Regions from separate parts of the Sphingobacterium sp. 1.A.5 genome, predicted to be linked through region 3. Evidence: riboswitches for the same ligand, from Rfam matches in the RefSeq annotation. Region 3 holds a riboswitch; each other region holds the start of a gene.

Region 1 (8,283 bases), on a different contig from region 3:
TCAAGATTGTTGGCTGCCCAAGCTTCATTTCTCAATCTGCTCAACATCCTCCATGCAACCACTTGAACTGGTGCAAATTCAGACCACATGGTTTCACCAAGAACTTTCCAATGCTCAGGGTCAATTTGTTCTGTTTTTTCTATCTGTCCTTTGCAAACAGAACAGATCAAAATACTGTTATCTAAAGAAGGATTTGAGGTAGGAGGGACTTCGTATATTTCAAGGTTTTCTGAAGAGCGACATAGTTCGCATTGATTTTCACTTCTGTTTTTCAGATCGTCTAATAACATATGTTTGGTAATATTAAATGAATTCAAAGATAAGCATTTTAAATGAGGAGAATGAATTGTACCTTAGAACTAAGTTATTGTACACGCTATGCTGTGGCAAAGAATTTGTAGTGTAACCGAGAACAAACTAAAATTTAATAAAATATACTTATGAAATGGCAAGGTGGCCGCCGCGGCGGAAATATTGAAGATCGTAGAGGGATGTCTGGTGGACAGAAAATGACTCTAGGAGGAATCGGTGGTGTAATCGTTTTAATCATTGGATTCTTGATGGGTGGAGACCCCAATGAAATCCTGAATCAAATGGGTGGTTCACAGCAACAGGGAACTGTTAATGAACAAGGTGAATACCAATCTACTCCTGAGGAAGATAAGCTGATGGATTTTGCTGATGTAGTGTTGGCAAGTACTGATGACGTTTGGACCAAGATTTTCCAAGAGAATGGCAAATCCTATCCAAAGCCTACTATGGTAATCTATACAGATGCTGCACAAACTGAAGGATGTGGTATGGGTCAATCTGCTTTTGGGCCATTTTATTGTCCTGGGGATCAAAAAGTTTATCTTGATTTAAGTTTCAATAGAGAACTGGCTCAAAAATATGGGGCGAAAGGGGAATTCGCACTTGCATATGTTATTGCGCATGAAGTAGGTCATCATATCCAGAACATCTTTGGAGTTCTTTCTCAGACAAATGCTTTGAGATCTAAGTTGAGTGAACGTGAGAACAATAAAATTTCGGTAATGACCGAATTACAAGCAGATTTTTATGCTGGTGTTTGGGCTCATCACTTGAATAAAACTACGGATGTAGAAATTACCTATGATGATATTGTTGAAGGTATGCGCGCTGCTGCTGCGGTAGGAGATGACCATATCCAAGAGCAAGCTTATGGTCAATCTAATCCAGAATCTTTTACCCACGGTTCTTCTGAACAACGTATGTATTGGTTTAAGAAAGGATATGATACTGGAGATATCAATGCGGGCAATACCTTTGATGACCCTAGTTTACAATAAACTATTGAACTAAAAGATTGCAACCTCTGATATCAGAGTTGTCAAATCTACCCAAGATTTCAAAAGAACCATCTTGATGGAACTTGCCCAGATCTTGAGTAGCTATAAATGAACAGGAGTAATAATTGGCAAGATCAATGACATTTATTGCTCCTGTTTTTTTATTGTCCAATAATGAAAGAGGATCATTTGTATCTCTGATCAAGATCTTCATCCATGGCGGTGTATGAAAGAGACCATTTCCTTTGGAGTATCCTTGGGAAAGTAGTTCAGTCATTCCATATTCGGAGTGAATGCTTTCAACATGGAAACCTGCACAGAGGATTTTATGCAGCTCCTCTCGAATCATCTCCTTCCTTTTACCTTTCATACCGCCTGTTTCCATGACAATCAATTCGGGGAAATCTATATTGAAGTTTTCAACGAAATCCAATAAGGCGTAGGTTACTCCAAATAAAACTGTCTTTTTACCTTTATCTCTCAGTGTACTTAGTGTGTTGAATAAATCTTGATGGTTGTACAGGAAATATCCACTCTCGGAGTTATTAGATCTCTTGATCAGATCATCAACCATATAGATTAATGAAGATCCAGATCGCTCTAGATAAGAAGGCAGCAGTGCAACAATAGCCATATCTTCAACATTTCCGTAGAACAGTTCAAAAGCTTTCCTGAAGCTTTCAATATACAGATTTACATCAGCTACAAGATGTTGGCTGGTGATCATTCCAGTTGTACCAGAAGATGAGAATGTTATTTCTGGAGATTTTCCATCCGTAATAATGTCCTGGGATTTGAAAAACTGAATGGGTAGAAAGGGGATTTCTCTATAGCTTTTGATTTGTGATTGATCCACTTTTAAAATATCAATATATTGTTTGTAAACAGGATTATTTGTTGCCTGATATCTGAATATATCAATGGCAATTTCATTAAACTCAGTTTCAGTCTTTATATTGAAAATTTTTTGTTGCAGTTCCATTGCTGCAAATATACAATAACCAAAAAGCAAAAAAGACCTCCGCAAGGAAGTCTTTTTATGGATTGATGAATAGGATTAAATTTTACAACATACCACCACATACAGGGATTACCTGACCTGTAATGTATGAAGATAGGTCAGATGCTAAGAATAAACAAGCATTTGCTACATCTTCTGGTTCACCAGCACGTTTCAAAGGAATGTTTGCTTCCCAACCTTCTACTACTTTTGGATCTAAAACATCTGTCATTTCTGTACGGATAAAGCCAGGTGCTACTACGTTTGTGCGTATATTTCTAGATCCCAACTCTTTAGCTAAAGATTTAGAGAATCCTATGATTCCAGCTTTGGAGGCAGCGTAATTTGCTTGGCCAGCATTTCCTTGAACACCTACTACAGAGCTCATGTTGATGATACTACCTTTACGGTTTTTCATCATTACTTTAGATGCTGCTTTAGACACGTTGAAAATAGATTTTAAGTTGATGTTGATGACATCATCCCAATTTTCTTCGGTCATTCTCATTAGCAGACCATCTTTGGTTATTCCAGCATTGTTTACGACGATATCAAGAGTTCCAAAATCGCTTACAATATCGTTTATCAGTTTATCTGCTTCATCGAATTTGGAAGCGTCCGAACGGTAACCTTTTACTTTTGTTCCGAATTGTTCAAGTTCTTTTTCTAAAGATTGCCCTTTTTCTACTGATGATAGGTAAGTAAACGCCACATTTGCACCATTTTGGGCAAATACCTCAGCGATTTTACGTCCTATTCCTTTTGATGCCCCAGTGATTAAGGCTGTTTTCCCGGCTAACAATTTCATATAAATAATTATTTATGTTCAATACTATAAAGTCCACAAAAGTGGAAAATAAACTGCATAATACAAAAAATGTTGCTGAATAGAAAGGTTGCCGTGCCAAAAAAATGGGTTTGTGGTAGAATTGAATAAGTAGGAGGGGGAATATTGATAAAATCACAAATATTTGAAACGTTTCTGACAAATTTATTCGCTTAAATATAAACTGAATATTAATTTTGTATTTCATTTAAAAACCATGGGTAAGAAAACAAAGAAAACGGAAGTCGACGTTGTATTGATTGGTGGAGGTATCATGAGTGCGACGTTAGGTACGTTAATTAATGAGCTAAGTCCAGACATAAATATTGAGATTATAGAACGTTTAGATGTTGTTGCTGCAGAGAGTTCAGATGCATGGAACAACGCCGGAACAGGTCACTCGGCCCTTTGTGAATTAAACTATACACCAGAACAACCTGATGGAAGTGTAAAAATTGATAAAGCAATCAGTATTGCAGAACAATATGAAATTTCTAAGCAGTTTTGGTCTTACCTAGTCGAAAAGAATATCATTAAAAATCCAAGTCATTTTATCCGTCGTGTACCACATATGTCTGCCGTATTCGGTGAGAAGGATGTGAACTTCTTGAAGACAAGGTTTGAAACAATGACTAAGGAAAACTTATTCAAAGGTATGGAATATACTGAGGATAAGGCTTTGTTGAAGGAGTGGGTTCCATTGATGATGAATGGTCGCTCAGATGATGAAGCAGTTGCAGCTACTAAAATGGAAATCGGAACAGATGTGAATTTTGGTGCTTTAACAAAAGATTTAATCACTTACTTAGATGGAAAGGATAATATTAAATTATCCCTTAATCAAGAGGTAAAAGATATAGACCGTGAAGATGATGGTCGCTGGGAAGTAGAAGTTAAAGACCTAAAAACTGGTCAAAAACGTGAAATCTTAGCGAAATTCGTATTCATAGGTGCAGGTGGTCACTCCCTATTATTACTGGAGAAATCTGGTATTCCTGAAGCAAAAGGATACGGTGGATTCCCTGTCGGTGGCCAATGGCTGAGATGTAACAATGAGGAAATCATTAAACAACATCACGCCAAGGTATATGGAAAGGCTTCTGTTGGAGCTCCTCCAATGTCTGTGCCTCACTTGGATACTCGATATATCGATGGCAAGCAAGCCTTGTTATTTGGTCCTTACGCAGGTTTTTCGACTAAGTTCCTGAAAAAGGGTTCATATTTCGATTTGCCAGCGTCGATTAAACTTTCGAATATTCGTCCGATGCTTTCAGCAGGATTGGATAACTTACCTTTGACAAAATACTTAATTACCGAGGTTATGAAAAAGCCTCAGGATAAATTGGATTCCTTGAAACAATTTATGCCAACTGCCAAAATGGAAGACTGGGAGATTGAGAAGGCAGGTCAACGTGTTCAGGTAATTAAGAAAGATCCAAAACATGGTGGTATCTTGGAATTTGGAACTGAAGTAGTTTCTAGCGCTGATGGTTCTATTGCTGCATTGTTGGGTGCTTCACCAGGTGCTTCAACATCCGTAGCGATTATGATCAATCTGTTGAAGAGATGTTTTCCTGATCGTGCAAAATCGGACTCGTACCGTAAGAAATTGAGAGAAATGATCCCTTCATGGGGTAAGAAATTGAATGATGATCCAGCGTTATGTGAATCTACAAGAGCGCGTACATCTTCAATTCTGCAGTTAGATAAATAACATAAGAATACTTATGGGGTGCTGATATGTCCTGTCGAAGAGACGGGACATATTTTTAGGCTGAGATTATACCCAATTCCGTTTTTTTGGAATGAACCTGATCCAGGTAATGCTGGCGTAGGAATAATAAGAATCCCTTCTTTAATCTCCATAAGTGCAAATCCTAATGCATATATTTTGGAGGAAATATTACAAAACATAATTCAAGCTTTTCAAGCAACCTCATGGTTGGAGCGTTTTTCTGTGCTTTGCGGCATTGTTCAAGTCTTGCTGTCCAAGAACAATAAGGTTTCTAATTACTTCTTTGGTATCCTTGGCATCACTAGCGGTATGATGGTTTTGTTCCATGCTAAATTGTATGCAGAAATTGCATTACAGATCTATTATCTCATTATGAGCATCTATGGTTGGTGGTATTGGGTGAGTAATAGGCAAGCTAAAGAACAACCGATCACCAAGGCTTCGAAATCTGAATGGATGGTTGTACTTGGTATTGTATTTATCGGATTCTTTATTTTTTATTTCTTATTAAAAGGAATTACTGACTCTGATGTTCCAATTTGGGACGCTTGGGTAACCTCTACTGCATGGGCAGGAATGTGGCTTTTGGCAAAAAGAAAGATTGAGAACTGGATATTGTTGAATATCAGCAACTTATTTGCAATACCGTTGTTAATCCATAAAAACCTTTATCTATTTGCTGCTTTGACAACCTTTTTATTTATTGTCGCTATTTTCGGCTATCTAAAATGGCGGAAAATTATGGGGCAAGAACTTATTAAATCGCAAAATGCTTAATCAAGATACGATACAAAGAATACAAGAATTACAAGCTTCGGGAATAAAAAATAAAGCGCTTACTCGAGATCAACTGGACCTTATATATTCAAATAATTGGTTCAACCTATGGGTTCCAAAAGAATTGAATGGTTTGGAAATTCCTTTTCCTAATGGGTTGAAGCTATTGGAAGAGTTGGCATATTGGGATGGGGGACTAGCTTGGACGGTTACCTTGTGTGCCGGGGCAAATATGTTTGCCGGCTTTATCGATCCTCAATTATCAAAATTGGTTTGGCAAGATCCTAAAGTCTGTTTTGGTGGAAGTGGTCGAGTAGGAGGAAAGGCAGAATTGATAGACGATAACTATGTTATTTCTGGTTTTTGGAGTTATGCGACCGGAGCACCTCATTTAACGCACTTTACATTGAACGCAGAAATAGTCGAAAAAGGACAAGTGTTAAAAAATGACGCTGGTGAATCTGTTTATTATTCATTTTTCGTCCCTCGTGAAGATGTATTGGTGCATTATGATTGGGATACATTCGGTTTGGAATGTACGGCAAGTCATTCTTTTTCCCTAGATAAGATTCAAGTTCCGAAATCACATGCGTTTATTTTAGACCCTGCCTATAAATCATCTGATTCAGCTCTTTTTAATATTCCTTTTATGCCATTTGCAGAATTGACTTTGTTAATGAATTATACGGGTATGTTCAGGAGATTTTTGGATTTAATAGAGAAATATTATTTCGAAAAATCGAAAGATCAAGTTTGGGCGGAAAAGTTTAGTAAATCAAGATTTAGGCAGATAGATGGGATAAGGAGTGAATTTGATACAAAGGTACAGGTTTGTAAAGAATTGGCTGGTAAAATTTGGGATGATGCCTTGTTGAATAAAGTTGGGGATGAAGAGGTTTTTGCAGAAGTAGGAAGGGCTTCAAGGGAATTAGCGAAAGAGATTAGGATGAATGTGGCAGAGTTAATGCCTTTGTTAGGAATTAGAGCAGCGCAGAAGGAAAATGAGATGAATATTGTGATTCGAAATTTGTTTACGGCGAGCCAACATAGTTTGTTGAATTTGTAAAACTAATAATAACCCATACATAAATAGAAATTTATGTATGGGCATTAAATTTTATTTTTTAATCTTGTTTTCTCATTACAGGAACATAATTTCCCCAAGTTAATGCATCTCTAGCGTCTACAAGATCCACACCTGCACCATTTCTTATGATATAAAATCCTTCTTTATTGTACAGAATTGGGGTTAATATTGCTTTTGATGCCATTAGTAATGGATTTTTTGGGTCGTCTTCAATCACATATTTAGTGAAAACTACTCGTCCATCCTCTGTATAATTGGTTAATTGAAGTTCAGCACCTAACATAAAACCACCGGCTCTATTTATGAATACGATCATTCCATGTAATCTTTCCGCATCTTCTTGAATAATTAAGGTTGGGAAAATTGCATGAACATTTAGTTCTGGCATTGCCCTTATATTGGCAATGTCCCTTTTGTCTCTTGTTCCAAATCCGGCATATGATCCCCAACCGAATCCTACTATGTGGCCATGGAAATCTTTTGTAATACTGAGGTCGTAGATTTTTGGTTTTGATTCATTTGTTATGGTAATACCATCTTCAAATTCGGCAAAATCAGCTTGAATGTTTTTGGGTTTTAACTTCTTTATTTCTACTCCGTTTACATTGAAAGTTTTATTGAGAACAATACCATCATGGTCAAAATAATATTTACTTATAAATAATTTAAAATCAGTATTTGTACCGTGATTAATAATGAATTCTTTTCTAAATGTATCTAATTTTATGTCAAAAGTATGTTCTCCTTTTCTGAGATAAAAAAAATACTTTTTCATTTCGAATGTTTTAATTAAATCCTTTCTATTCTTTTCAATATTATTAGACATTAAAGCCTGTTTTCTTTCATTTGTACTTTTAAATAATTTGAATTTGGTACCTATTTGATGGCCATCAAAGAAAATGGTGTCATTGTCTATTCTATTTAGAATGTATAGACTGTCTAAGTTTCTAGAATGTTCTAAAAGCTGAGCGAATCTGGTTGTTTTTGGAAAATGAAAGGTTGGTTTGTTATTTTTAATTGAAAAGATGATTTTACCTTTATTTTTTTTATAATAATTTTTAGAATAATCTGTTAAAAAGCTTATATCTGTGTCAGAATCAAAGTTGATATGACCGAAAAATATTGCTTTTGTAAGGCCATCTTCTAATTTGAATTCCCATCCATTTTCTTGATTTAATAATTCTTCTTTCAATTTTTCCATTTCTTTGTTTGGGTCCTTCCAAACTTTCTCTACTGGATTTTCCTCAAAGCTGTTTTTTGAACAATTGATAAAAAGGAACAGCAATGGAATTATATAAAATATATTTTTCATAACATTAAGTCTAATTGAATCTTACCCAAGTTTTACTGTCTTTTGCATTTACGAGATCATAGTCCGTAGGTCCAGTTTGGAAAACATAATATCCTGCTTCGTTAAACCAAACTTCATTAAACCTTCTGACAACTGAAATTAATTCACCGGGATTAAATCCGTAGGCTTCCATATATTTATTAAATTTCATCACTCCATCTTGGTCAATTATAGTTGAGAAAACAGGACCTACATAT
Region 2 (8,283 bases), on a different contig from region 3:
TTGAGAATTTAGCAGTAAAGAATGGGGTCATCACAAACCCCAGCATTCTTGAAATGATGGTCGAAAGACCATAAATCATCGTATCGCTGACAAATTTCTTAATTACCGACACGTTTATTTATTTTTCTTGATAACCTCAAAATTCCGAAATCCCTTAAGATCTGTGGATTCTTCATAATCCACTTGGTCTACCTCAGCTTTTTCTGGACCTTCCCCACAAAATTCCAACAAAGATTCAAGGGCAAATTCATCGCCTTCTGCTTCGATATAAACTGAACCATCGGATAAGTTCTTTACAAAACCTTTTACACCCAACTGATCAGCAACAGCCTTCGTAGATGCTCGAAAAAAAACACCTTGAACCTTTCCGGTAACCTTAATATTCCAATGTTTCATGAATACAAAGGTATAAGAAGAAATAGAATTAAAAACTATCTAATTCTTCTTACCTTAACTTTTGGATTGAGCTTGAAGGTATCCATACCTTCAAGCAACAATAAACCTGGTCTTTTTCCAACTTCCAATGAACCTAATTCGCTATCTAAATTCAAAGCTTTTGCCCCATTTAAAGTAGCCCATTTGATAGTTTCATTAAAATCCAATTCTGGATATTCTTGGTGAATAACTTTCAATTCCTCTAAAATATCCAACGTATCATTTGACGCCAAACTATCTGTGCCAATAACGATATCATGACCTCCCAGGATGAAATTATTAATTTTTGGGATTCTATCTTCAATGTAAAGATTAGCTTTGGGACACAAACAGAAATAAACAGATCTGCCCATCCTATCCACAAAATCCAGATCCTTAATTGACGTGTAGGTATTATGGACTAATATCAATTTATTCTTGGCAGGTATATAAGGCAGGTAAGATTGAATGGAATTTCTTGCTTGCGCCCTGAAATCCTCCATAACCACATCCATCTTTTCAAAAAAGTCCAAGAACTCCCCCTCTTTATATCTAAAAAGCTTGTTCTCCTCATCACTTTCTTGATTATGGATACTGATAATATTATCCTCACTGATTGCTCTTTTAAGAGTTTTAAACAAAAATTTGGAACATGAATATGGTGCATGTGGGGTAATCGAAGAATGTTTATAGTCAAAGTGGAATTCAATTTCCTTAGCAATGTCGATTCTTGTAACTACATCCTCCTTGGTAGTAGCCATGACCTCTACAAAGGTATGATATTTTATAGGGCTAGTCTCTTTGATTTTTGCTGTAACTGCAGAATTCACATGGTCACCTACGGCTTGGATGCCATTCTCGTACATTAATTTGTCAGCTGCTTCGATTGCCTCTTCCAATTTCATCTCATGATTTCCCCGTTCATTGATTACTGTAGAAAGAAAGATTGGAAGACCTGTCCTTCTTGGAACTACACCAAGCATATGCGAGAGTTCCAAATGGCAATGTGCATTAATAAAACCTGGGATTAACGCCCCTTTAAATTGTTCTATCAGGGTCTCATCTATCTCACCTGGATTGAAAACACCCTTAACAACTCCATCTTCGTCCATCGCAACGACCCCCTTTTTTATAGCAAGACCGGCAACGGGAAACACAACATCAGCAGCGTAATAGTTCATAAAAATATAAGTTCCGTTTTTCTAAAAGTTAGCGAATTTAACCCATCGAGGGCATTGCAGGCAATTTACAAAAAATTATAATCAGTTTAACTAATAAAAAAATAATTACGAATTTGTTACAATATTATTAAAATTTTGTTTTTTTCAACCAAAAGCCTAGATTTGCCCTATCTATTAGGGGTGCCTTGTTTAATAACACAAAGACAGGCTGAGATTATACCCTGTGTTTCAACAACATACAAGAAACACAAACCTGATCTGGGTAATGCCAGCGTAGGGAAAGGGCGGTTAAATAAAACTTGTTGTAACCCCTTGCAGCAAGAAAGTTTAACTCATTAAAACAAAAAATTTATTATGTTCAACAAGCTTTGGGCTACTATAGCCTTATGTTTGCTAACGCTCATGAGCTATGCACAACAAACCTTCACTGTAAGGGTTTTAGATAGTTCTGGAGCCCCAGCAATAGGTGCAACCGTAACTATTGACGGAAAAACCAAATCTTCAAACAATCAAGGAATCGTCGAATTCAGCAACCTGAAAGACCAATTCTATAACTTAAAAATTTCTTTTATCGGTTATAAATCGGAAGTTTCAAGAATCAATCCATCTGTCGTAGCTAATTTTTCCATACAATTAAAAGATGAGGATTTTAAGTTTGAGGAGGTTTATGTCTCTGCAACACGTGCAAAAGAAAACTCAGCAACAACATTTAAAACACTAAATGAAGAGGAAATCCAGAAAAAAAATCTTGGACAGGATATACCGTATTTATTGGACCAAACACCAGGAGTGGTCATTGGTTCTGATGCTGGTGCCGGTATCGGATATACCAATATGACAATCCGAGGATCCGACAATGAAAGAATTAATGTCACATTAAATGGAGTCCCTCTAAATAACCCCGAGAGTATGGGATCTTTCTTTGTAAATCTTCCCGATTTTGCTTCTAATACAGAAAGTATACAGATCCAACGCGGAATAGGAACTTCAACTAACGGACCCGCAGCATTTGGAGCCTCACTCAATTTCCAAACAGATAGATTGGAAGAAAAACCATATCTGGAATTCAATAACGCATTCGGATCTTATAATTCATGGAAAAATACATTAAAAGCTGGTTCAGGATTGATCGCTAACAAATATGCCTTCAATGCACGCTTATCAAGAATAAGCTCTGACGGATATGTAGATAGAGCATCATCAAATCTTAAATCATTCTATGTAGATGGAGGAATATACACCGATAAGCACACCTTAAAAGCAACGGTATTCTCAGGGAAAGAAAAAACTTACCAAGCTTGGTATGGATTGGCAGAACCTCTTTTCACCGGAAATAAAGATAGAATTGAGGAATATGCAGATAATTTATGGCTATTCGACGCTGAAAGAGAGAGGTTCTTGAATGGAGATCGCAAATACAACTATTATACTTATGACAATCAAACAGATAATTATACCCAAACCCATGCGCATCTAAACTACTCTTATCGCCCTTCTGAAAAGATGACCTTCAATACTGCCCTACATTATACACGTGGAGCTGGTTATTATGAAGAATTTAGGTCAATGGATGGTTTAACTCATTACGGAATCGATACTTTACTTCAAAACGGTGAGATTATCAAAAATACCGATCTAATCCGTAGGAGGTGGTTGGACAACCATTTTTATGGCTTGACTTATTCCTTGATATATAAACCTTCAAACAATCTAAATTTCACCTTTGGAGGAGCATACAACCAATATAAAGGCGACCACTATGGCGAAGTGATTTGGGCTAACTTGATTCCTGATGATCAATTAGGAGAAAAGTATTATTTCAGCCAGGCAAATAAAAATGATTTCAACTTCTTTGCCAAGGCTGATTACAGACTGGAAAATGTGCTTTTCAATCTAGACCTGCAATATCGTAATATAGTTTACAATGGTAAAGGTGATGATGACAAAATCAAAGACTTTAAATTTGATGACCACCATAATTTCATAAATCCAAAAGCGGGTATTACATATTTCTTAAATGACAATTCAAACTTATATGCATCCTATGCTTTTGCGAGCAAAGAACCAACAAGAAATGACTATGTAGAGAATCCAATCGGAGAATTCCCGAAAACCGAAAAGATGCAAGATATTGAAGCTGGGTATAGGTTTAGAAATGAAAACTTCAATCTTGGTGCAAACGCTTATGCCATGCTTTATAGAGACCAATTGATTCCTACCGGCGCATTGAATGATGTTGGATCAGCAGTGCGAATCAATGTGGACAAAAGCTATAGACTGGGCTTTGAATTAGATGCTAGCTGGAGAGTACACCCAAAATTCTTATGGGCAGCTACCGCAGCATTGAGCCAAAATAAAATCAAGGATTTTGTAGAGCACATACCTGTTTATGATGCAGATTTTAATGTCGTAAAAAATGAACTAATTACCCATAAGTCTACTGATATAGCAAAATCGCCCGCAGTAGTCCTTTCAAATAATATTACATATAGACCTATAGAAGCTTTGAGCTTTAGTTTCTTGAGCAAATATATATCTAGAATATATTTGGATAATACATCAGGCAAGAACAGAAGTATCGCTCCATCCTTCGTCAATAATTTTCAAGCGGTATATACTTTCTCAGCATTTGGAATAGAAAAAATAGACCTCAACTTAATGGTCAACAATATCTTCAATGAGAAATATGCTACCTCTGGTTATACATACAGCATGATTATGCAGTCCGTTGGACAAAGAGACTACTTTAATTTCTACTATCCACAGGCAGAAACCAATGCCATGTTAGGATTGAATATCAGATTTTAAAAATAAACAATAAAGAGGTTGCCATGCTTGCTGTACCCGGCAACCTCTATTTGCCAAGCTTGAAGTCTCCACCTACCTCAAATAAAATCTTGCCAAATCCATTTTAACTTAATATTTTTAAACCATGCGAGCAGTAATCCAACGTGTAACCTATGCCTCATGTACCGTAAAAGGACAAATCACCGGAAAAATAGACCAAGGCTTACTTATATTTCTAGGAGTAGAAGAAGAAGATGGAAAAGAAGACCTACAATGGTTAGCTCAGAAACTGGTGAACCTGCGAATATTTTCTGATGAGAATGGCCTAATGAATAAATCAATTCAAGATATCAATGGAAACATTTTATTGATTTCCCAATTCACACTTTTTGCGCAAACAAAAAAAGGAAACAGACCTTCCTTTATTCGTGCTGGCAAACCAGATATAGCTAAACCTATGTATGAAGAAATGGGAAAGGTATTATCAGAATTGTTAAATAAAAATGTTCAAATGGGAGTTTTCGGAGGAGACATGAAAATTGAGTTACTAAATGATGGACCAGTAACCATCATCATGAATACAAAGGACAAGGATAATTTCTAAAAAAACCAAATATGACCATCAAAGAAGCACAGGAAATGGTTGATAAATGGATAACTACAACGGGAGTCCGTTATTTCAATGAACTTACAAATACTGCCATGTTAATGGAAGAAGTAGGTGAAGTAGCCAGGATCATGGCAAGACAATACGGAGAGCAATCTTTCAAGAAATCGGACGAAGAAGTAAATTTAGGCGATGAAATGGCAGATGTATTATTTGTATTGATATGCCTAGCAAACCAAACTGGAATTGATCTGACATCAGCGCTGGAAAAAAACCTTGACAAAAAAAATATGCGAGATTCAGAAAGACACAAAAACAATCAAAAATTAAAATAATCCTTTAAGAAGCATCCGTTCTTATGCCTATTGTCTATTGTCTCTCTTACCTAGTACACCCAAATATCGTCCCTATCTTCAAAAACCCATTGATTATTTGCTTTTTCATAGATAGCTAAGTAGCCAACTCCAGCTCTTCCTTCTTGTAAGTAAGCATAGAAAAAGACAGCTTGTGTTCCTTCTTTATTAAAACCAAAATTTGAAAGTCTAACTAATCCATTCGATTTTGGAAAGGTCTTGTAATATTTATACCACCCCCCTCATTACCAAATATATCTTCATAAGAAGAGTGAGTTAATAAAACTATTTTTTTTTTGAGAATGATTTTCAAAATTTAATAAGGTCTTTTGCTTATTCTGTTCAAATAAATCCTTAAATCCCTCTTCGTCTAATTTTGGAATTTTAGATACGGCCTCTTGATAAGGAATTCGAACTTCATCTTTCGCAATGACAGTCTCGTCGCTAATAACAACTATATCACTAACAAAAGAATTCAGAAAAATAGTATAGATATCCAACTTGTCCTTTTCCGTCTGAGAATAAGCAAGAAAAGAAAAATTAATTAACCCAAAAAGAAGAATTAGGGATTTTAGCTTCATAATTATTGGTTTGAACATAAAGATAATAAATCTTATACAAACATCATCCATAATACCTCCCCCCTATATCATTCCCAAATTAGACAATACTTTAACGCCTATACATCCTATTTATTAACTATTTCCATAACACATCCCTAAACTCTACCCTTTCTTATGTTTATGTCTATTGTCTAATGTCTACTATCTAAAAACCACCTCAGCAAATAACGGCAAGTGATCAGATGCATATTCTTCCTTAATAACTCTGTAATCCTTCCATTCAAATTCTTGGTTGTTCAAGACCATAATATAATCAATCTCATTTCTAGCATTCACATTTGGTGAAGTAGGTTGATTGTTTTTTGTATTTCTAACAAAGTATTTCTCTAAAACCTGAATAGGTTTTGATTCTGGTTTGGCATTTAAGTCACCAACGAAGATTAAAGGTTTACTGTACAGCTCACCCAACTCATTAATGAATTCTGCTTGTGCAATTCTATTTTCTTCCTTCAAATCAAGGTGGGTATTGGCAAATGATATAGTCTTCCCTCCAGGCAATTCTACATCTACAATTGCCAACGAACGATTCTCACTCTTTACAGGCATTGGAAGATCATATCTTCTTTTCCCTATTATCTTATGTTTACTTAGAATTAAAGTACCATAATATCCCTTCTCTAAATCAATCCCTTTTGAGAAAAAATAATCCGTCCCTGTCAATTCCGAAAGTTTCTCGGCCTGATTCATCATTTCAGAACGTGAAACATTGATATCAACCTCTTGAATACCAACAATTTCAGCACCAGATTCATTGATCACTTTAGCTATAGCTTCAATGTCGATTTTATTAGGCTCAGAGGGCGGGTTGGCATGATGAATATTGTAGGTGAGGATTTTAACAGTCTGAGCATTCAACTGTAAGGAAACAAATAAGACAAGGAAAAGGCTAAGTAAACGCATAATTTTAATTTTCATTCAATTTAATATAATTCATGTAATTATACCAATTTATTATCTTAGCCACATGAAAAAACCTAATTTGATTTATTTATTCTTCATCGTCTATTTGCTGGGATCATGCTCAGTAAAACAACAGACTGCCTCTAACCAGACTGAGTTTGACAATGGAGCAGTAGTGACGGCTCACCCGATAGCATCAGAGGTGGGAGTAGAAATCTTGAAAAAGGGCGGGAATGCTGTAGATGCAGCCATAGCCGTAAAATTTGCTCTTGCGGTTGTATACCCCAACGCCGGAAACTTGGGCGGTGGTGGATTTATGGTGTTCCGCGGCAGGGATGGAAGTGTATCATCACTAGACTTCCGTGAAAAAGCCCCTGAAAAAGCATTCACTGATATGTACTTAGACAAAGATGGAAACCCAATTACAGATCTAAGCTTGTATGGCCAATTAGCATCAGGAGTCCCTGGTTCCGTAGCAGGTATGGACGCTGCCTATAAGAAATACGGTACATTGCCTTGGAAAGATTTAGTACAACCCGCAATTGATCTTGCAGCAAAAGGATTCCCAATAACAGAACAACAAGCCGGAGAATTCAATAGATATCAAGAACGATTCAAAAAATTCAACCCAACAGGTGCAGCAATCATCCGTGATCAAGAATGGAAAAAAGGCGACCAATTTGTACAGCCTGAATTAGCAGAAACATTAACCCGCATTGCTGAACAAGGTAGAGACGGATTCTATAAAGGAAAAACCGCGGAATATATCGTTGCTGAAATGAAGAGAGGAAATGGAATTATCAGTTTAAAAGACCTCGAAAATTATCAAGCTGCATGGAGAGATCCAATCGTCGGAAACTATAAAACATATAAAGTAATTTCAATGCCCCCTCCATCAAGTGGTGGCGTTGCATTAATGGCTCTACTCCAATCCGTAGAAAAATACCCCCTGAAGAAATGGGGATTCCAAAGTGACAGTACTGTACGTGCTATGGTAGAAGCTGAACGTCGTATATACGCTGACCGTGCTACACACTTAGGTGACCCTGATTTTTACAGAGTACCAATCGCAAACCTTACTGATGCTAAATTCAACCAAGATAGAATGGCAAAGGTAAGTCTGGAAAAAGCGACACCTAGCGATGAAGTGAAAGCTTCCAAATTTCCAGGTTATGAGTCCGAAGAAACTACACACTACAGTATTGTCGATAAAAATGGAAACGCTGTATCCTTAACAACCACCATAAATGGCTCCTATGGATCTTTGGTATGGGTTGATGGAGCAGGGTTTCTTTTAAACAATGAAATGGATGACTTCTCCGTGAAACCGGGATCACCAAATATGTATGGCTTATTGGGCGGAAAAGCAAACTCCATTCAGCCAGGAAAACGGATGTTGAGTGCTATGACACCTACGA
Region 3 (8,283 bases):
CCAATTGGCAAGGGATTTGGAAAAATTCTATGGCAAGAAATATGATAATGAGACTGGAGCTATCTTAAATTATACCGACAGCACAGGAGACTATAACACTTGGTATTTTGAAGACCCATTCTTAAGAACTGTTTCACCGAGTTCAAATGAAAAAATCACGGATGTTTTGAAGAAGAATTATCCGATCAAGAATGAGGCTAATTTGCAGTTATTGGCAGTAACTTATGATTATCATCCATTGGCACGAGCGATGGTTGCCAATTATTTCAGCAGTAATCCTGACACAAAATTAATTGGCCAAAGATTAGTTGAAATTACAGACAAACAGCTATTAAAAATCAAAAACAAGGAATTAAAATCTGAAGTTGAAAACCTTCTCAAGGAAGCTAAACAGAATCTTAGTAAGTAATGAACATGAAATTAACAAGACGGCAGAAAGGACTTTTAGGGATATTATTCATAGTTTTTTTGATTATTATTTCATGGGTTGGTTTATCCAAGTTTTTCCCGGAAAGTAACACTTTGAGGTACTTACCCGATAGGATTTACAGAATCATAAAGATAGTTTTTGGGGGTGACCCAACAGCATCAGGTTTGGAAGACAATGATGTACCTTGGGAACTTATTGTTGCTAAGATATGTACTATTGGTATCCTGATTTTTGGTGCTTTCAAAATTATCCAAAAGGTCTTTTCTGAACAACTGAATTTGTTAAAAGCATCATTTAAAAAAGATCACGTCATCTCTGTAGGGATTTCCAAAAAAGGTAGACAGCTGTTTAAAAACCTGAAAGAAGAACACCATAAAAAAGCTGTTGCAATTGAAAAAGAAACTGAACATGCCGATATTAATTCTGTCAAAAAACTAGGTCATATTGTAATCATTGGAAATGCTGAGGAGGAAAATACCCTCATCGAAGCTGGAATCAAGAGAGCATCAACTCTAATTGCTTTTTTGGAAAATGAACAAACTGTTATTGAAATCATAGAGTCTATACAGGACATCTATGATGAATCTAAATGCACAAATCTTCTAAAAGCATATTTGCATATTAGTAATCCTCGTTTAATTGACCTTGTTAAGAATACAGGCATTCATTTTCAGAAAAACAATATTGACCTACATTTCTTCAACATCCAAAAGATGTTAGCGCGACAGTTCTTTGCTCAAATTCCATTGGATATGCAATCAAGTGGAAAGCAATTGTCTGATATTAAAAAAATAGTATTCTTGGGATATGGAGATTTTGCGAAAGCGATGCTGATTCAAGTGATGAGAATATTCCATATTTCAACTGCAAATGACCTTCAAGTTTCCATCTATTCTGAAAAAGCCGATAAAGACAGAAAATATTTTCAAGAGCAATATCCTAAAGCTCAGAAAATATTCCCAATTGCCTTTAAAAATTTTGATGGATCATACAATGAAGTGATAGAACAGGAGAAATTAGCGGACAACGATTCGGATGTTTTGTTTATAACCAGTTTTGATCAAGATCAGCAAAACCTGAATGCTGCTTTAGAGATATTGAACAAAACTCAACAAGTCTCCTATCCTATTTATGTTTTGAATGCAGAAGGTAAGGGCCTTCGGAAGTTAATCCGTTCTTCTGATGAAATTGACAGGATCAAGTTTTTTGGTCAGATGGAAGATATTTGTGACTTAGAATTTATTACTGGCGAAAAACAAGATCGTTTAGCCCAGTCTATTCATGATGATTACAGAAAATTACTTTCTGGAGCAAGTTCCGAATCTTCGAAATATACCTCTGATTGGCATACCTTGACAGAAGATGCTAAAGACGCCAATCGGGCACAAGCAGATCATATACCTTATAAGTTTTTAATGACTGGCAAAAACTGGCCAGTTCATGAACCTCAAAACATAATGTTCACAGAAGATGAGGTAGAAACGTTAGCCATAATCGAACATAACCGTTGGATGGCACATCGCTATATCAACGGTTGGGATTTTGGGGAAGAAAGGAACGATGAACTCAAATTGCATCCCTCCTTGATTCCATGGGAAATTCTCAGTGAGAGTGAAAAGCAAAAAGACCGCGACACCATACTTCGTATTAAAATCTTATTAAACTCATAAGAATTCGAGATAGCCTTTATAATTTGACTTTGCAGATTGTTTAGGCTATCTTTGATTTGGCTTTAGGGGTATTCTGAAAAGAATTGAGAGAGTCCCTTTGAACCTGATACGGTTAAAACCGGCGTAGGGAAAAGCAATGATCGCTTGGCATTTTTTTATGCCCCCTTCCTACCCTTTTTAGCCATTAATGTAATTTAAAATAATATTAATGGAAAACGACATTTATACTTTGCTCACTCAGGTACGATCCACAACACCACTCGTACAAAACATCACCAACTTTGTAGTGATGAACAACACCGCCAATGCTTTATTGGCTTTAGGTGCATCGCCTATTATGGTACATGCTGAAGAAGAAATCGAAGAGGTATTAACCTTTTGCAACTCCCTTGTAATCAATATAGGAACTTTGAGTAAACCTTGGGCAGAAAGCATGATTTTAGCTGCTTCTTTTGCCAATAAAATTGGGAAACCATGGATATTGGATCCTGTTGGTGCTGGAATATCTTCTCTTAGAAATGAAACCTTGAAAAAATTATTGGCCCTCAAGCCAATAGTAATAAGAGGGAATGCTTCTGAAATCATGGCGCTCCAAAATTTTGGGTCTACTGGAAAAGGAGTTGATAGTACGGAAGAAAGTTCAACTGCACTGGAAGCTGGTAAGTTTTTGAATAAAGAATATGGATCAATCATATGCATTTCTGGGGAAATAGATTATGTAATTTCTGGAGATGAAGTTGCCGAAATTGCCAATGGATCTGCGATGATGACCAAAGTGACAGGGCTTGGATGCACATCGACAGCTATCATTGCAGCATTCTTGGGACTTGGCAACAATCCATTTCAGGAAGCGATTGCTGGAGTTGCAATAACTAGCCTTGCCGGTGAGTTATCAGCCTCCATCTCAAAAGGTCCCGGAAGCTTGCAATTGAACTTATACGATACGCTGTATAATCTCAGTAAAGAACAGATCTCTGAAAATCTTAAGCTCAAGAGAAATGCCAATCCATCCTGATTTTCCCTATCCACTTTATTTGGTCATATCTGAGTCTGACTGTAAACATTTGCCTTGGCTACAAGTAGCTGAAGCGGCAATCCAAGGAGGGGTTGATATTATTCAACTTAGGGAAAAGGATATTTCAAGGAAAGAGTACTTGCAGAAAGCAATAGATCTAAAAAATATAACAGACAGGTATGCTGTGCCTTTGATCATCAATGATGCAGCAGATATAGCTGCTGAAATTGGTTCTTGGGGTATACATGTTGGTTTATCAGATATGCAACCACTTGATATTATCTCCACCTATGGCGATCGTCTTAAAATTGGTTGGTCCCTGGAATTTGCAGAACAATTAAAGGATAAGGAGATGCATGCCGTCCATCATTTGGGGGTAAGCCCAATTTTCAAAACTCCTACCAAGACGAATACAGTGACAACTTGGGGTATTGATGGATTGGAAGAATTGTCCAAAACAGTTTCTAAGCCAATGATCGCTATTGGAGGGATGAATATTTCAAATGCTGGAAAAGCATTTGAATCAGGGGCAAATAGTATCGCTGTTGTTTCAGCTATCTGTGCAAGCACAGATCCTAGGAAAGCAGCAGAAGAATTAAAGGGAAAAATCATATGACAGAAGATAAAAAATATCAAACACCTACAGTATTAAGTATTGCAGGGTTTGATGGCAGTGGTGGTGCAGGAATTCAAGCTGACACAAAGACAATTTCATCATTGGGGTGTTATGCTATGAATGTACTAACTGCTTTGCCGGTCCAAAACACTCAAGGAGTAAGAAATATTTTTGAAATACCTACAGAAGCAGTCAAAGAACAATTAGATTGCCTCTTTGACGACATCTATCCTGACAGCATTAAAATTGGAATGGTCCATAGCAGTGAACTGGTTGAGGTTATTGCAAACCACCTTAAAGATTATAGAGGAAGTATAGTATTCGATCCAGTGATGGTTTCAACAAGTGGTCATCGATTGATAAAGGACGAAACGATTCAGGCGATTAAAGAGTTATTGTTTCCAATTGCATCTATTATTACTCCAAATTTGGATGAAGTTTCCGTGCTTGTAGGAAAGGAGATTTCTGACGTCAAGGCTATGGAAGAAGTTTCGGAAGAGATCCTTGGACTAGGTTGTAAGTCTGCTTTATTAAAAGGAGGCCATCTAGACAGCGATATTTTAACGAGTATCCTTATTCAACATGGTAAACCAGCGCAATATTTTGAATCTAAACGAGTTAACACCAAAAACACTCATGGTTCAGGATGTACACTTTCTTCTGCAATTGCCTCTTTTTTAGCGAGAGGGTTTAACCTAACTCAAGCAACAGAAAAAGGATTATCGTATGTTAATAGTGCTATACTTGGCAGTAAAGATCTCGTTATAGGCAAAGGCAACGGACCTCTAAATCATTTTTTTAACCCCATAAAACTCATTAAATATGAATTGGACTGATCATGCTTGGCAGAGCATCCAACCCTTATTTCAAGAAATATTGGAAATGCCGTTTATCCAAGAATTAAAAGAAGGCACACTTCCACTGGAGAAATTTCAGTTTTATATGCTTCAAGATGCTAAATATCTTGAACATTATGGCAGGGCATTGGCTGCTTTAGGTTCTAAAGCAATGGATAATAAAATGGCATTGGATTTTTTCGAATTTGGGAAAAATGCTTTGGTTGTTGAGAGTGCATTGCATGAAGCTTATTTTGAACAATTTGGTCTTCAGGCACATCAAGAAATAACCATAGAACCTATTTGCCATCACTATATTCATTTTCTCAAAAGCACTGTGGCCTTTGACCCGATTGAAGTGGCAACAGCCGCAATTTTACCTTGTTTTTGGATTTATAAAGAAGTAGGCGACCACATCTTGGAAACTCAAAATTCATCTAACAATCCTTATAAAAATTGGATAGATACTTATAGCGGGGATGAATTTGCGGAGGGTGTAAAACTCGCAATTGCATATACGGATGTCATGGCTGAAGATTCAACGGCAGAAAAAAGAAAATTAATGCTGGAGGCCTTTAAAACTGCTAGTAAATTAGAGTTTATGTTTTGGGATGCTGCTTATAAAAACACAAAGTGGTGAGTACCTCAAGGAAATTGTTACAACAACTGAGTTATTAAAATTTTTCATAGAGCAGTACTAATATTGGTTTAAAATTAATTTAAGCCTTTCAAATAAATATTTGGGGGCTTTATTTTTTTAATAAGAAAAATTATTGTAAAAATTTTTAGTTATATCTTTTCAATTGGCTTAATTTTTGGATAAATTTGATAAATAAAATTAGTCTTTATGAAACAACTATGGTTAATAGCAAGCTTAGCATCTATAATAACGGTTAGCTCCTGCACATCAAATGCCAAAAAACAATTAGAATCTGATTCCAGCAGTATGGAAACAACCGATACGAATCTTGTAGATACTACGCATACTTCGCAGAACTCATTGGATTGGGCGGGGTCTTACACTGGCGTCATTCCATGTGCAGATTGTCCGGGAATTGAAACTACTGTTACTTTAAATTCCGATGAGACCTTTAGTTATAAAGGAGTTTATCAAGAAAGTGATACCAAAGTTGAAGATACAGGTAAATTCATGTGGCACAACAACGGCAGTGTAGTACATTTAGTTGGAAAAGATGTGAACATGAAGCTGAAAGTTGGAGAAAATCAATTGTTTTCTTTAGATCAAGAAGGAAATCCAATTGATGGCCCATTGAAAGATCAATACATACTTAAGAAAGTAGCTCAATAATTTAGTGAAAAAGGAGGTTAAAATTTAACCTCCTTTTTTTTTATTTTTTCTCTTTCAGAATTCCTTTACAAATATCAGCAACGAGGCCAGGCCCTTGGTATATAAATCCTGTATATACTTGGACTAGGCTTGCTCCTGCATTTAATTTTTCAATTGCATCCTCTGCAGAGTGTATTCCTCCTACCCCTATGATTGGAAATGCTTTTTCTGATTTATCAGAAAGGTATTTAATCACCTCTGTTGATCTTCTTGTTAATGGCTTTCCACTTACCCCACCTGGTTCCTGAACCAAACTTCTATGGCTTTGCAGACCTTCTCTAGCAATTGTCGTATTGGTCGCGATCACTCCTGCAATTTTTGTTTCCAAAACTATTTCTACTATATCATCCAGCTGTGTGAAGGTCAAATCAGGAGCAATTTTTAACAAAATAGGCTTTGGGTTACTTTTTTCAAGATTTAAATTCTGCAGTGTGTTTAGAATATGCATTAACGGTCCTTTTTCCTGTAAGTCACGTAGTCCTGGCGTATTTGGTGAACTGACATTCACAACAAAATAATCTACATAATCAAACAATGAATTAAAACAGTAAATATAATCGTTGACAGCTTCTTCATTAGGTGTAACTTTATTTTTACCAATATTTCCTCCTATGATTACGCCATTTTTTTCTTTTAGGAATTTCAGTTTTGCGGCAGCTACATCAGCACCTTTATTATTGAATCCCATTCTATTGATCAGCGCATAGTCATCAACGAGTCTGAACATCCTGGGTTTGTCATTTCCGGGCTGCGGTTTTGGTGTAACGGTTCCAATTTCTATAAAGCCAAAACCTAGTCTTGCCATATCCTCGATGTATTCTGCATTTTTATCAAATCCCGCGGCAAGGCCGACAGGATTCTTGAATGTCAAGCCGAAAACCTTGGTTTCCAACCTTGGGTCATCCACGCAATACAATGATTTTAACAAAGATTTCGTGCCCCAAATTTTGTTGAAGAATTTCAATCCAGAAGTCACCGTGTGATGTGCTTCTTCAGGGTTCATGGAGAAGAATAATGGTTTAACTAGCTTATACATGAGTGCAAAGGTAGCCAAAGATGAAGAAATATTCATTACTTTTGCACCCGAAATGATATCTATAAATAACTTAACATTCGAAATTGGATCAAGGGCCTTGTACGATGAGGCCAACTGGCATATTAAACCAGGTGATAAAGTTGGTCTAATCGGTGCCAATGGTACCGGAAAATCTACTTTATTGAAACTTATCGTCGGAGAATATTCACCTACCAGCGGTACGATCTCTATGGCCAAAGACCTTAAGTTAGGTTATTTAAATCAAGATTTACTTTCTTATCATTCGGACAAGAGCATTCTTCATGTTGCCATGGAAGCTTTTGAACGTCAGAATCAGCTTCATACAGAAATAGAAAATCTGTTGAAAAAACTGGAAACTGATTATTCCGATGATATCTTGAATAAGCTGAGCGATAAGCAAACAGAATTCGAGGCATTGGATGGTTACAGTATAGAATTCCGTGCTCATGAAATCCTTGCAGGATTGGGATTTTCAGAAGAAGAACAACAAAGACCATTAGCTACCTTCTCAGGAGGATGGAGAATGCGTGTTATGTTGGCGAGAATCTTGTTGCAAGCGCCTGATATCCTATTACTGGATGAGCCTACCAACCACTTGGACTTACCATCAATCAAATGGCTTGAAACTTATTTGCAAAGTTTCGAAGGTGCAATTGTTATCGTATCCCATGACCGTTACTTCTTGGACCGTATTATCAATAAAACTGTTGAATCAAGGAAAGGAAAGTTAACGCTCTATGCAGGTAACTATAGTTTTTACCTAGAGGAAAAATCTCTGCGTGGTGAAATCCAGAGCAATCAATTTAAGAACCAACAGGCTAAGATCAAGCAAGAAGAGAAACTAATCGAAAGATTCCGTTCCAAAGCAAGTAAAGCAAAAATGGTTCAGTCCCGAATCAAGGCTTTGGATAGAATGGAAAAAGTGGAGGAAGTGGATGATGATAACCCTGAGGTAAACTTCAGCTTTAAATTCTCCAAACCATCAGGCAGGCATGTGGTGACCTTGGAAAACATTTCCAAATCGTATCCAAATGTTGAAATTTTGGAAAACACGGATGGTTTGATTGAAAAAGGTGACAAAATTGCATTAATTGGTGCCAATGGTAAAGGTAAATCTACTTTGCTAAGGATTGTTGCTGATGCGGACAAAGAATTTGAAGGAAAAAGTACGAAAGGACACAATGTATCACAAACGTTCTTTGCCCAACATCAATTAGAGGCTTTGCATTTAGAAAATTCTGTTCTTCAAGAATTAGTTGCCTTTGCGCCTAAGCATACAGAAACAGAACTACGTTCTATTTTGGGTAGTTT
Region 4 (8,283 bases), on a different contig from region 3:
AACATCCAGCAATTTCCTAGACAGTGCAAATGCCAAAAACAATGGCCCTACAAACTCAATAGTTACACCCAGGCCCAATGGTATTCTTTGAATTGCCATGTAAAAAATCAAATTCATGACAGCAATCCCAAGACCATAAGCAGAACAATACAACCATTGCTGCTTTGTAAAAGTATGGAGTTTGGGCCTAGTAATGAGATATAAAATTATTGCTGAAAGTCCAATCCGCAATGCCGTGGTAGCTATTGGACCTATAGCTGGAAATAATTGCTTTGCAAAGGAAGCTCCGCCCTGTACACAGATCATAGATAAAATGGCGGCAGTAACGGCAAATTTTGTGTTTCGGATCATGTATTTCACCCAGGTTATTGCCGTAAAGATAAGGCAACTAGATAATTTCTCCTCAGGATTTGTTAAATTAAGTTATCACACAATTATCTTTGAACGATAAATCTTAAATTAGAATATAGTTTTAGGAACCAAAAATCATATCATGAAATTCAAACTAATTATTTTCATCATATTTAATTTCCTATTCACATCAGGTCTATATGCTCAGATTCAGTACAGCTATCCGGGAACTATCTTTTCCAGTGATAGTACTCTTTTATTAAAAAACATCGAAGTAATTAATAAAAGAACAAAGCAAACCTTATATTCAGGTGCTGACGGATCATTTCACATTGACGCAAATCCATATGACAGTATCATGTTTGTCCATCCTCATTGGAATACACTCACTATAGAAGCTTACGATTTGCCAGAGTTGGTATACCTTCAGAAGAAAGCTATCGTATTAGAGGAAATAGTCATAATGGGAAATACAAAAGCAGCAAGATTTAAGGAATTGCACGCCATGAAACATGATTACAATGTTAAGGGTGGCTTACATTATTCTGGAAAACCACCATGGTACCTCCTTTCTCCTTTTGGAGGCTCACCCATAACTTTCTTTTATGAAAAATTCAGTGCTGCAGGGAAAAACGCACGAAGATTTGAAAAGTTCATGAATCAAGAAATCGAAAATATGGAGGTCGACCAAATATTCAATAAGGTTTCCATTTATGAAATTATTCCAATGGAGAATGATGAACTCGAAAAATTTATGGTTGAATATAGACCAGACCTTGAAACTGCTCAATATTGGACGACTTATGACTTACATGTATATGTAAAAAATTCCTACAAAGAATTTAAAGAAAAGAATTCCCAAAACCATATAAACCTAAAGTAAACAGCACTACATACAGGCTTTTACGTGTAGTTTAAATAACAAATTATTTCTTTTAGTTAATTCATTTAGTTAACTTGCCCAAGCTTTAGGGGTGTCTGCACTTGTTGCAGGCTGAGATTTTACCCTTACAACCTGATCTAGATCATACTAGCGGAGGGAAAAGTAAAATGTCTTTCATGGGTCGCCTGTATCCAATGTAGCCATTCCTAAAGCATATTTATTGCTTATAAACTTTAATGGAATGGTATTAATCATCAATCATCAATTAACAAACTTTGCTTTTCCAATTAACAATTTGGAAGAATTAATGCATTTGGAACTCAAAGGCAAAACAAATGGCGTAGCTATAGCTCTTAACAATCAAGTTATTCCAAGAAACTCCTGGTCTGTTACTCCATTGGCAGACAACGATTCAATTCTAATCATTACCGCAACCCAAGGTGGATAATCCTAAAACAAAAAATCATGAAAGAACAAGAAATAACAACGAACCCATTTTCAAATTCGAAAAAAGTATTTATCCCCGGAAAGATCCATCCCATACAGGTTGCGATGAGAGAAATATCGCTAACTCCAACAAAACTTTCCAATGGCTCCGTGGAAATTAATCCTCCAATCACTATTTATGACACCTCCGGTCCTTATACAGATGAAAACGTCACAATTGATATCCGAAAAGGAATAAATAGACTCCGAGAAGAGTGGATATTAAATCGTAATGATGTAGAAGTCCTGGACAATATAAGTTCTGAATATGGCATCCTAAGATTGAACGACTCCAAATTGGATGAGCTGAGATTTTCATATAACCACAAACCGAAAAGGGCTATCGAGGGGGCAAATGTAACTCAGCTACATTATGCTAGAAAAGGAATCATTACACCAGAAATGGAATATGTTGCTATAAGAGAGAATCAAAAGATAGAACAACTGGAAACTGTTACAAAAGGAATGGCAGAACAACATCCTGGTCAAAATTTCGGAGCAAAAACACCAACTTACATTACAGCTGAATTTGTAAGAGATGAGATTGCTGCAGGTAGAGCTATCATTCCAAACAATATTAATCACCCCGAAAGTGAACCAATGATCATCGGCAGGAATTTCTTAGTGAAAATCAATGCCAATATAGGTAATAGTGCAGTCAGTTCGAGCATCGAAGAAGAAGTTGAAAAGGCTGTATGGGCCTGTCGCTGGGGCGCTGATACCATAATGGACCTTTCAACAGGAAAGAACATTCATGAAACTAGAGAATGGATAATTCGAAATTCTCCAGTTCCAATTGGAACAGTACCAATCTATCAAGCATTAGAAAAAGTAAAAGGAATTCCTGAGGACCTTACATGGGAAATTTTTAAAGATACATTGATCGAACAAGCTGAACAGGGAGTCTCTTATTTTACCATTCATGCTGGTGTATTATTGCGATATATTCATCTTACCGCCAAAAGGGTAACCGGAATTGTTTCTAGAGGAGGTTCCATCATGGCAAAATGGTGCCTATTTCACCACAAAGAGAATTTTTTATATACCCACTTTGAAGAGATATGTAAGATTATGAAGCAATATGATGTTGCTTTTTCTTTAGGAGATGGCCTGAGGCCAGGATCTATTGCTGATGCCAATGATGCTGCACAATTTGCCGAATTGGAAACGTTGGGAGAACTAACGAAAATAGCTTGGAAACATGATGTTCAGGTAATGATTGAAGGTCCCGGTCATGTCCCAATGCATATGATAAAGGAAAACATGGAAAAACAGTTAAAAGAATGCGATGAAGCACCATTTTACACTTTAGGACCATTGACGACAGATATAGCTCCAGGATATGACCATATCACCTCTGCAATTGGAGCTGCAATGATTGGATGGTATGGCTGTGCCATGTTGTGTTATGTCACTCCAAAGGAACACTTAGGCCTGCCAAACAAAAAAGATGTAAAGGATGGAGTTATCACCTATAAACTTGCTGCACATGCAGCTGATTTAGCAAAAGGCCATCCAGGAGCACAATATAGAGACAATGCCCTCAGCAAAGCGCGATTTGAATTTAGATGGGAAGACCAGTTCAACTTGTCCTTAGACCCTGATACTGCTAGAGAATTTCATGATGAAACACTGCCAGCAGATGCAGCAAAAGTTGCTCATTTCTGCTCAATGTGCGGCCCAAAATTTTGTTCAATGAAAATCACTCAAGAAATCAGGGAAGCAACCGAAGAAGGTTTGCTCGCGAAATCCCAAGAATTTATCGAAAAGGGTAAGGAAATATATCTATGATCATTGTAATTTCTCCATTGAGCATCATATCCAATGAAATAAATCATGTAAATGAGATGTTTGAAAATGGAATGGATCTTTTCCATTTCAGGAAATATGGTTTACAAGATGAAACAGTATTGGAATATTTGAATAAAGTAAATCCTATTGATAGGATGAAAATAGTGCTTCATTCGCATAAACACCTATCACACGAACTTGGAATTAATCGCTTGCATTTTAATACTGAGGATAGAATTAGTTTACACCCAGATTTAATAGCTATTGGGCAACAACTATCCACATCTACTCATTCAATTGATGAATTCAATGCTTTAAATCAAACATGGACTTATGCTTTTTTAAGTCCAACTTTTAAAAGTATCTCCAAACCCGGTTATGGTAAGCTAAAGACAGTATTGAAAGACATTAAATTCAGAAATAACCAAGAAATGAAACTAATTGGTTTAGGAGGCATAAATTATCAGAACATGGACCAAGTCTTACAAAATGGAGCAGATGGAATAGCACTAATGGGATCAATATGGAATCAAAATAAACCAGCAGCATATATAAAAGCATGCAAACAAAAGGAAAGGATTTGGAATGAAATTGAAAATGAACAATCTTGAAAGAATCCAGTATATATCTGATGGATTTGATTATAACGATCAAATTGAAAACGTCAAAAATGCTTTAGACAACGGAATACAATGGGTTCAGTTAAGGTGGAAAACTTACCCTACAACTAATGAGCTTCACAAACTTGCCTACAATATCAAAAAACTATGTCAAGAATATAAAGCAACCTATATAATCAACGACCATGTATCTCTTGCGAAGGAGATGGATGCTGATGGCATCCACTTGGGATTAAACGATGAGTCAATTGACTCAGCAAAGAACATATTAGGAGAATCTAAAATATTTGGTGGAACCGCAAATACTTATGAAGATGTTATTCGACGTCAAAGGGAAGGCTGCGATTACATTGGCTTAGGACCAATGAGGTTCACGCCTACAAAAAAGAAGTTAAGCCCTATCCTAGGATTGGAAGGTTATAAAAACATCTGTAATAAAATTAAAGCTGGAAAAATTGTTACTCCTCCAATTTTTGCTATTGGAGGTATAGAAGAAAATGATATCCAAAAGCTCATCCACATCGGTATATATGGAATAGCAGTATCCGGTTTGATAAAAAGAAATCCTGAATTGATTACAAAATTGAAAACAAACTATGAAGAACAAATTAATAATTGCAGATAAAGTATTTAGTTCCAGACTGTTCCTTGGCACGGGTAAATTTGGCGATTTAACACAGATGTCGGAATCTGTGTTAGCATCACAGACAGAATTAGTTACATTAGCATTAAAACGAATTGATTCCAAATCCCAAGAAAATAACCTGTTGGAATCTTTAGTCCTGCCACAAGTTAGTTTACTACCTAATACCTCCGGAGCAAGAAATGCCAAAGAAGCTGTGTTGGCTGCTCAGTTGGCTCGGGAAGCATTGCAGACAAATTGGGTAAAGCTTGAAATACACCCTGACCCACGCTATTTAATGCCTGACCCTATAGAAACGTTGAAAGCTACAGAAGAACTGGCAAAATTGGGCTTTGTAGTCATGCCATATATCCATGCAGACCCCGTACTATGTAAAAAACTGGAAGACGCTGGAACCGCAGTCGTCATGCCTTTGGGCGCTCCAATAGGTAGTAACAAAGGACTAAAAACTGTTGATTTTCTTGAAATAATTATTGAACAAAGTCAAGTACCAGTTGTTGTTGACGCAGGAATTGGGACACCCTCCGATGCAGCCAAAGCTATGGAAATTGGTGCAGATGCAGTTTTAGTAAATACAGCAATTGCAACCGCATCAAACCCGATCAAAATGGCCGAAGCATTTAAATTGGCAGTCATAGCTGGAAGAATAGCTTACGAATCAGGTCTCGCATCAGAGAATAATAAAGCTAATGCATCCTCCCCACTCACCTCTTTTTTAATGGACTAATAATGGAAATAAAAGATTATTTAAATCAATTCAGTTGGTCTGACGTTGGAAATAGAATAATGAGATGTACTGAAATTGAAGCTCAAGCATCTTTAAATCGACCAAAAAAAAACATTTTGGATTTCCTCAACTTGATCAGTCCGGCAGCAGAACCACTATTGGAAAAAATGGCAATCATGAGCAATCAGATTACCCAACAAAGATTTGGTAAGACAATTCAGCTATATGCTCCTATGTATTTGAGCAACGAATGTCAAAATATTTGTACCTATTGCGGTTTCAGTATGGACAACAAAATTAAAAGAAAGACACTGAGCAATACAGAAATTGTTCTAGAAGCACTTGCCCTAAAGGACATGGGCGTAAACCATGTCTTATTAGTTTCTGGTGAAGCCAATAAAATTGTTGAAATAGAATATTTTCTGAATGCAATCCGTCTTTTAAAACCCTACTTTTCAAATATTTCAATCGAGGTCCAACCTCTATCTCAATACGAATATGAAAGACTTCATCAAGCTGGAGTTCACTCTGTCTTGGTATATCAAGAAACCTACCATGAAGAAGTTTATAAAACTTATCACCCAAAGGGAAAAAAGTCTAACTTCAATTATCGGATCGATACACCTGACCGTATAGGTTCAGCTGGAATCCATAAAATTGGAATGGGGGTGCTTTTGGGCCTTGAAGATTGGAGAATCGATAGCTTTTATAATGCTATGCATTTGGAATACCTTCAAAAAAAATACTGGCAAACCAAGTATTCCGTATCATTTCCCAGGCTCAGACCAGCCGAAGGTTTTGTAGAACCTAATTTTATTATGGAAGACAAACATCTACTCCAACTAATCTGTGCATATCGATTATGGAATCCAGACTTGGAGATTTCCATTTCTACTCGGGAAAGTGAAAAATTCAGAGATCATATTATTAAATTAGGCGCTACAACAATGAGTGCAGCTTCAAAGACGAATCCAGGAGGATATACGGTAGATCCGCAATCATTAGAACAATTTGAAATCTCCGATGAAAGAAGCATGCAGGAGATAAAAAATAAAATAAAAGAAGTCGGTTATGATCCAATTATGAAGGATTGGGACAACTGCTTCTCTGCAATCAATTAGGTAAATTATGGATCAAGAATTCAGTCGATATAGTAGACAGATTTTTATGGAAGAAGTCTCGGTCGAAGGACAACGGAAATTGAAGAATTCCAAAGTATTAGTAGTCGGTGCAGGCGGGTTGGGCTCTCCTGTAATTCAATATCTATCTGCCGCAGGTGTTGGAAAACTAGCCGTAGTTGATTTTGACATTCTGGAAATCCACAACCTTAACAGACAAGTGATACATCAGGAAAAATTTATCGGAAAACCCAAAGTTGAAAGCGCTGAATCATTTGTCAACCAATTTAATTCAAGTATAGAATTTATTCCCATAAACTCAATGCTGTCTGAAGATAATATCACCTCCATCTTGGCAGATTTTGACATAGTGGTTGACGGATCTGATAATTTTGAAACTCGATATTTAGTAAACGACTATTGTATCAAATTGGACAAACCTCTCGTTTATGGAAGCATATTCTCTTTTGAAGGTCAAGTTGCAGTCTTCAATTACCAAGGCAGCAAGCAGTTGAGAGACTTATTCCCTACTCCTCCAAATGCTGAAGATATTCAGAATTGTGACCAATTTGGTGTACTAGGTGCACTGCCAGGGATTATTGGAAGTATGATGGCCATGCTAACATTGAAAATAATCATTGGATTGCCAATTCAACCAAACCAGCTAACTCTCGTCGATTGTTATAACTGGTCCTTTAGGCAAATAAAATATTAAGATAGTAATTAGTGTGACCCTAATTCTTAAAAACCAGGATGGCAGGGTAATCCCTGCCAATCCTGTAACAAACTAATAAATCTAATATAAAACACCAATAACTATTTCTTTAAAACAATGGTTTGACCTAATGAAAAAATAATCTGCGAATAGTTTTTATCTTTTTGAACCGTGGTACCATTTAACTTTACAACCACATGATATTCTCCAGGATCCGTAGGTATATCAAAAAGAAAGGAGGTCGCCTCTTCCTCAATTGTATGACTGAATACTGAAATATGCTTAGTTGGACCAATAATTTTATTCACCTCTAAAAATACCTTCAGTGGCCTTTCAATTTCTGAAGGAATTTGTTGCGGAATTTGCCAACTCAATTTAACTTGACTTGTTCCCACAGCCTCAGATTTCAAATTCTCAACAGTTGGCAAACTGACTCCTTCTTTTACATCAAACTCATCTTTACGACACGCAGAAATTATTACCATAACAATCAGCGCTATTATATATCTTTTCATAATATATCTTTTTAATATCCCGGATTTTGTTTGTATGATCCCTTAGACCAATTCATTTGTGGTTGTGGAATGGGCAAATACTCATCTCGCCCAGCTACAAACCTTCCTTGATTGTACCAATCAAACCTTCTTTTTTCTTTGTTCAAATATTCATTCATGGTTTCTGAAAGAAGCCCCCATCTCAATAAATCAAAATATCGCCTTCCCTCATTAGCAAACTCTAACCTGTTCTCCCAGATTATGGCCTTCTTTAAATTCTCTTTGTTCAAAGTAAAATTCACCCCTGGCTTGTATAGTTCAATTTTATAATTCATCCATAGCGTACCATCAGCTTTTTTCAAATGTGCCAAGCTTGTAGCTGCTCTGCTCCTCACCCTATTCACCAAGTTCAACGACTCCTGCAACTGTCCCTGCTCCATCAAAATCTCAGCCTT

The links. Region 3 has a riboswitch for thiamine pyrophosphate ahead of thiM (hydroxyethylthiazole kinase). Riboswitches for the same ligand answer to the same signal wherever they lie in the genome.
Region 1: another riboswitch for thiamine pyrophosphate. It lies ahead of pnuC (nicotinamide riboside transporter PnuC); the one in region 3 lies ahead of thiM (hydroxyethylthiazole kinase).
Region 2: another riboswitch for thiamine pyrophosphate. It lies ahead of CRT24_RS07465 (TonB-dependent receptor); the one in region 3 lies ahead of thiM (hydroxyethylthiazole kinase).
Region 4: another riboswitch for thiamine pyrophosphate. It lies ahead of thiS (sulfur carrier protein ThiS); the one in region 3 lies ahead of thiM (hydroxyethylthiazole kinase).

The regions. Positions count from the first base shown of each region.
Region 1 is NZ_PEBA01000056.1:164,470-172,752, reverse strand. It holds gene CRT24_RS16510 (alkylphosphonate utilization protein) at 1-290, opposite strand, end outside; gene CRT24_RS16505 (neutral zinc metallopeptidase) at 441-1,310, shown strand; gene CRT24_RS16500 (acyl transferase) at 1,312-2,292, opposite strand; gene fabG (3-oxoacyl-[acyl-carrier-protein] reductase) at 2,375-3,118, opposite strand; gene CRT24_RS16490 (malate:quinone oxidoreductase) at 3,354-4,850, shown strand; TPP riboswitch at 4,855-4,991, shown strand; gene pnuC (nicotinamide riboside transporter PnuC) at 5,028-5,648, shown strand; gene CRT24_RS16480 (acyl-CoA dehydrogenase) at 5,641-6,714, shown strand; gene CRT24_RS16475 (DUF4302 domain-containing protein) at 6,773-8,047, opposite strand; gene CRT24_RS16470 (DUF4302 domain-containing protein) at 8,058-8,283, opposite strand, start outside.
Region 2 is NZ_PEBA01000012.1:99,686-107,968, forward strand. It holds gene CRT24_RS07450 (lipopolysaccharide biosynthesis protein) at 1-112, opposite strand, end outside; gene CRT24_RS07455 (acylphosphatase) at 115-396, opposite strand; gene CRT24_RS07460 (amidohydrolase family protein) at 432-1,595, opposite strand; TPP riboswitch at 1,762-1,892, shown strand; gene CRT24_RS07465 (TonB-dependent receptor) at 1,950-4,403, shown strand; gene dtd (D-aminoacyl-tRNA deacylase) at 4,528-4,986, shown strand; gene CRT24_RS07475 (nucleotide pyrophosphohydrolase) at 4,998-5,324, shown strand; gene CRT24_RS07480 (hypothetical protein) at 5,603-5,923, opposite strand; gene CRT24_RS07485 (endonuclease/exonuclease/phosphatase family protein) at 6,107-6,880, opposite strand; gene ggt (gamma-glutamyltransferase) at 6,930-8,283, shown strand, end outside.
Region 3 is NZ_PEBA01000013.1:56,478-64,760, forward strand. It holds gene CRT24_RS08675 (TIR domain-containing protein) at 1-409, shown strand, start outside; gene CRT24_RS08680 (NAD-binding protein) at 415-2,100, shown strand; TPP riboswitch at 2,155-2,247, shown strand; gene thiM (hydroxyethylthiazole kinase) at 2,309-3,115, shown strand; gene thiE (thiamine phosphate synthase) at 3,099-3,731, shown strand; gene thiD (bifunctional hydroxymethylpyrimidine kinase/phosphomethylpyrimidine kinase) at 3,728-4,567, shown strand; gene tenA (thiaminase II) at 4,554-5,207, shown strand; gene CRT24_RS08705 (copper resistance protein NlpE) at 5,415-5,876, shown strand; gene CRT24_RS08710 (quinone-dependent dihydroorotate dehydrogenase) at 5,917-6,951, opposite strand; gene CRT24_RS08715 (ABC-F family ATP-binding cassette domain-containing protein) at 7,004-8,283, shown strand, end outside.
Region 4 is NZ_PEBA01000023.1:254,814-263,096, forward strand. It holds gene CRT24_RS11610 (DMT family transporter) at 1-351, opposite strand, end outside; gene CRT24_RS11615 (hypothetical protein) at 494-1,234, shown strand; TPP riboswitch at 1,312-1,410, shown strand; gene thiS (sulfur carrier protein ThiS) at 1,476-1,682, shown strand; gene thiC (phosphomethylpyrimidine synthase ThiC) at 1,700-3,511, shown strand; gene CRT24_RS11630 (thiamine phosphate synthase) at 3,508-4,122, shown strand; gene CRT24_RS11635 (thiamine phosphate synthase) at 4,097-4,756, shown strand; gene CRT24_RS11640 (thiazole synthase) at 4,728-5,501, shown strand; gene thiH (2-iminoacetate synthase ThiH) at 5,504-6,622, shown strand; gene CRT24_RS11650 (HesA/MoeB/ThiF family protein) at 6,630-7,334, shown strand; gene CRT24_RS11655 (DUF4945 domain-containing protein) at 7,436-7,849, opposite strand; gene CRT24_RS11660 (RagB/SusD family nutrient uptake outer membrane protein) at 7,861-8,283, opposite strand, start outside.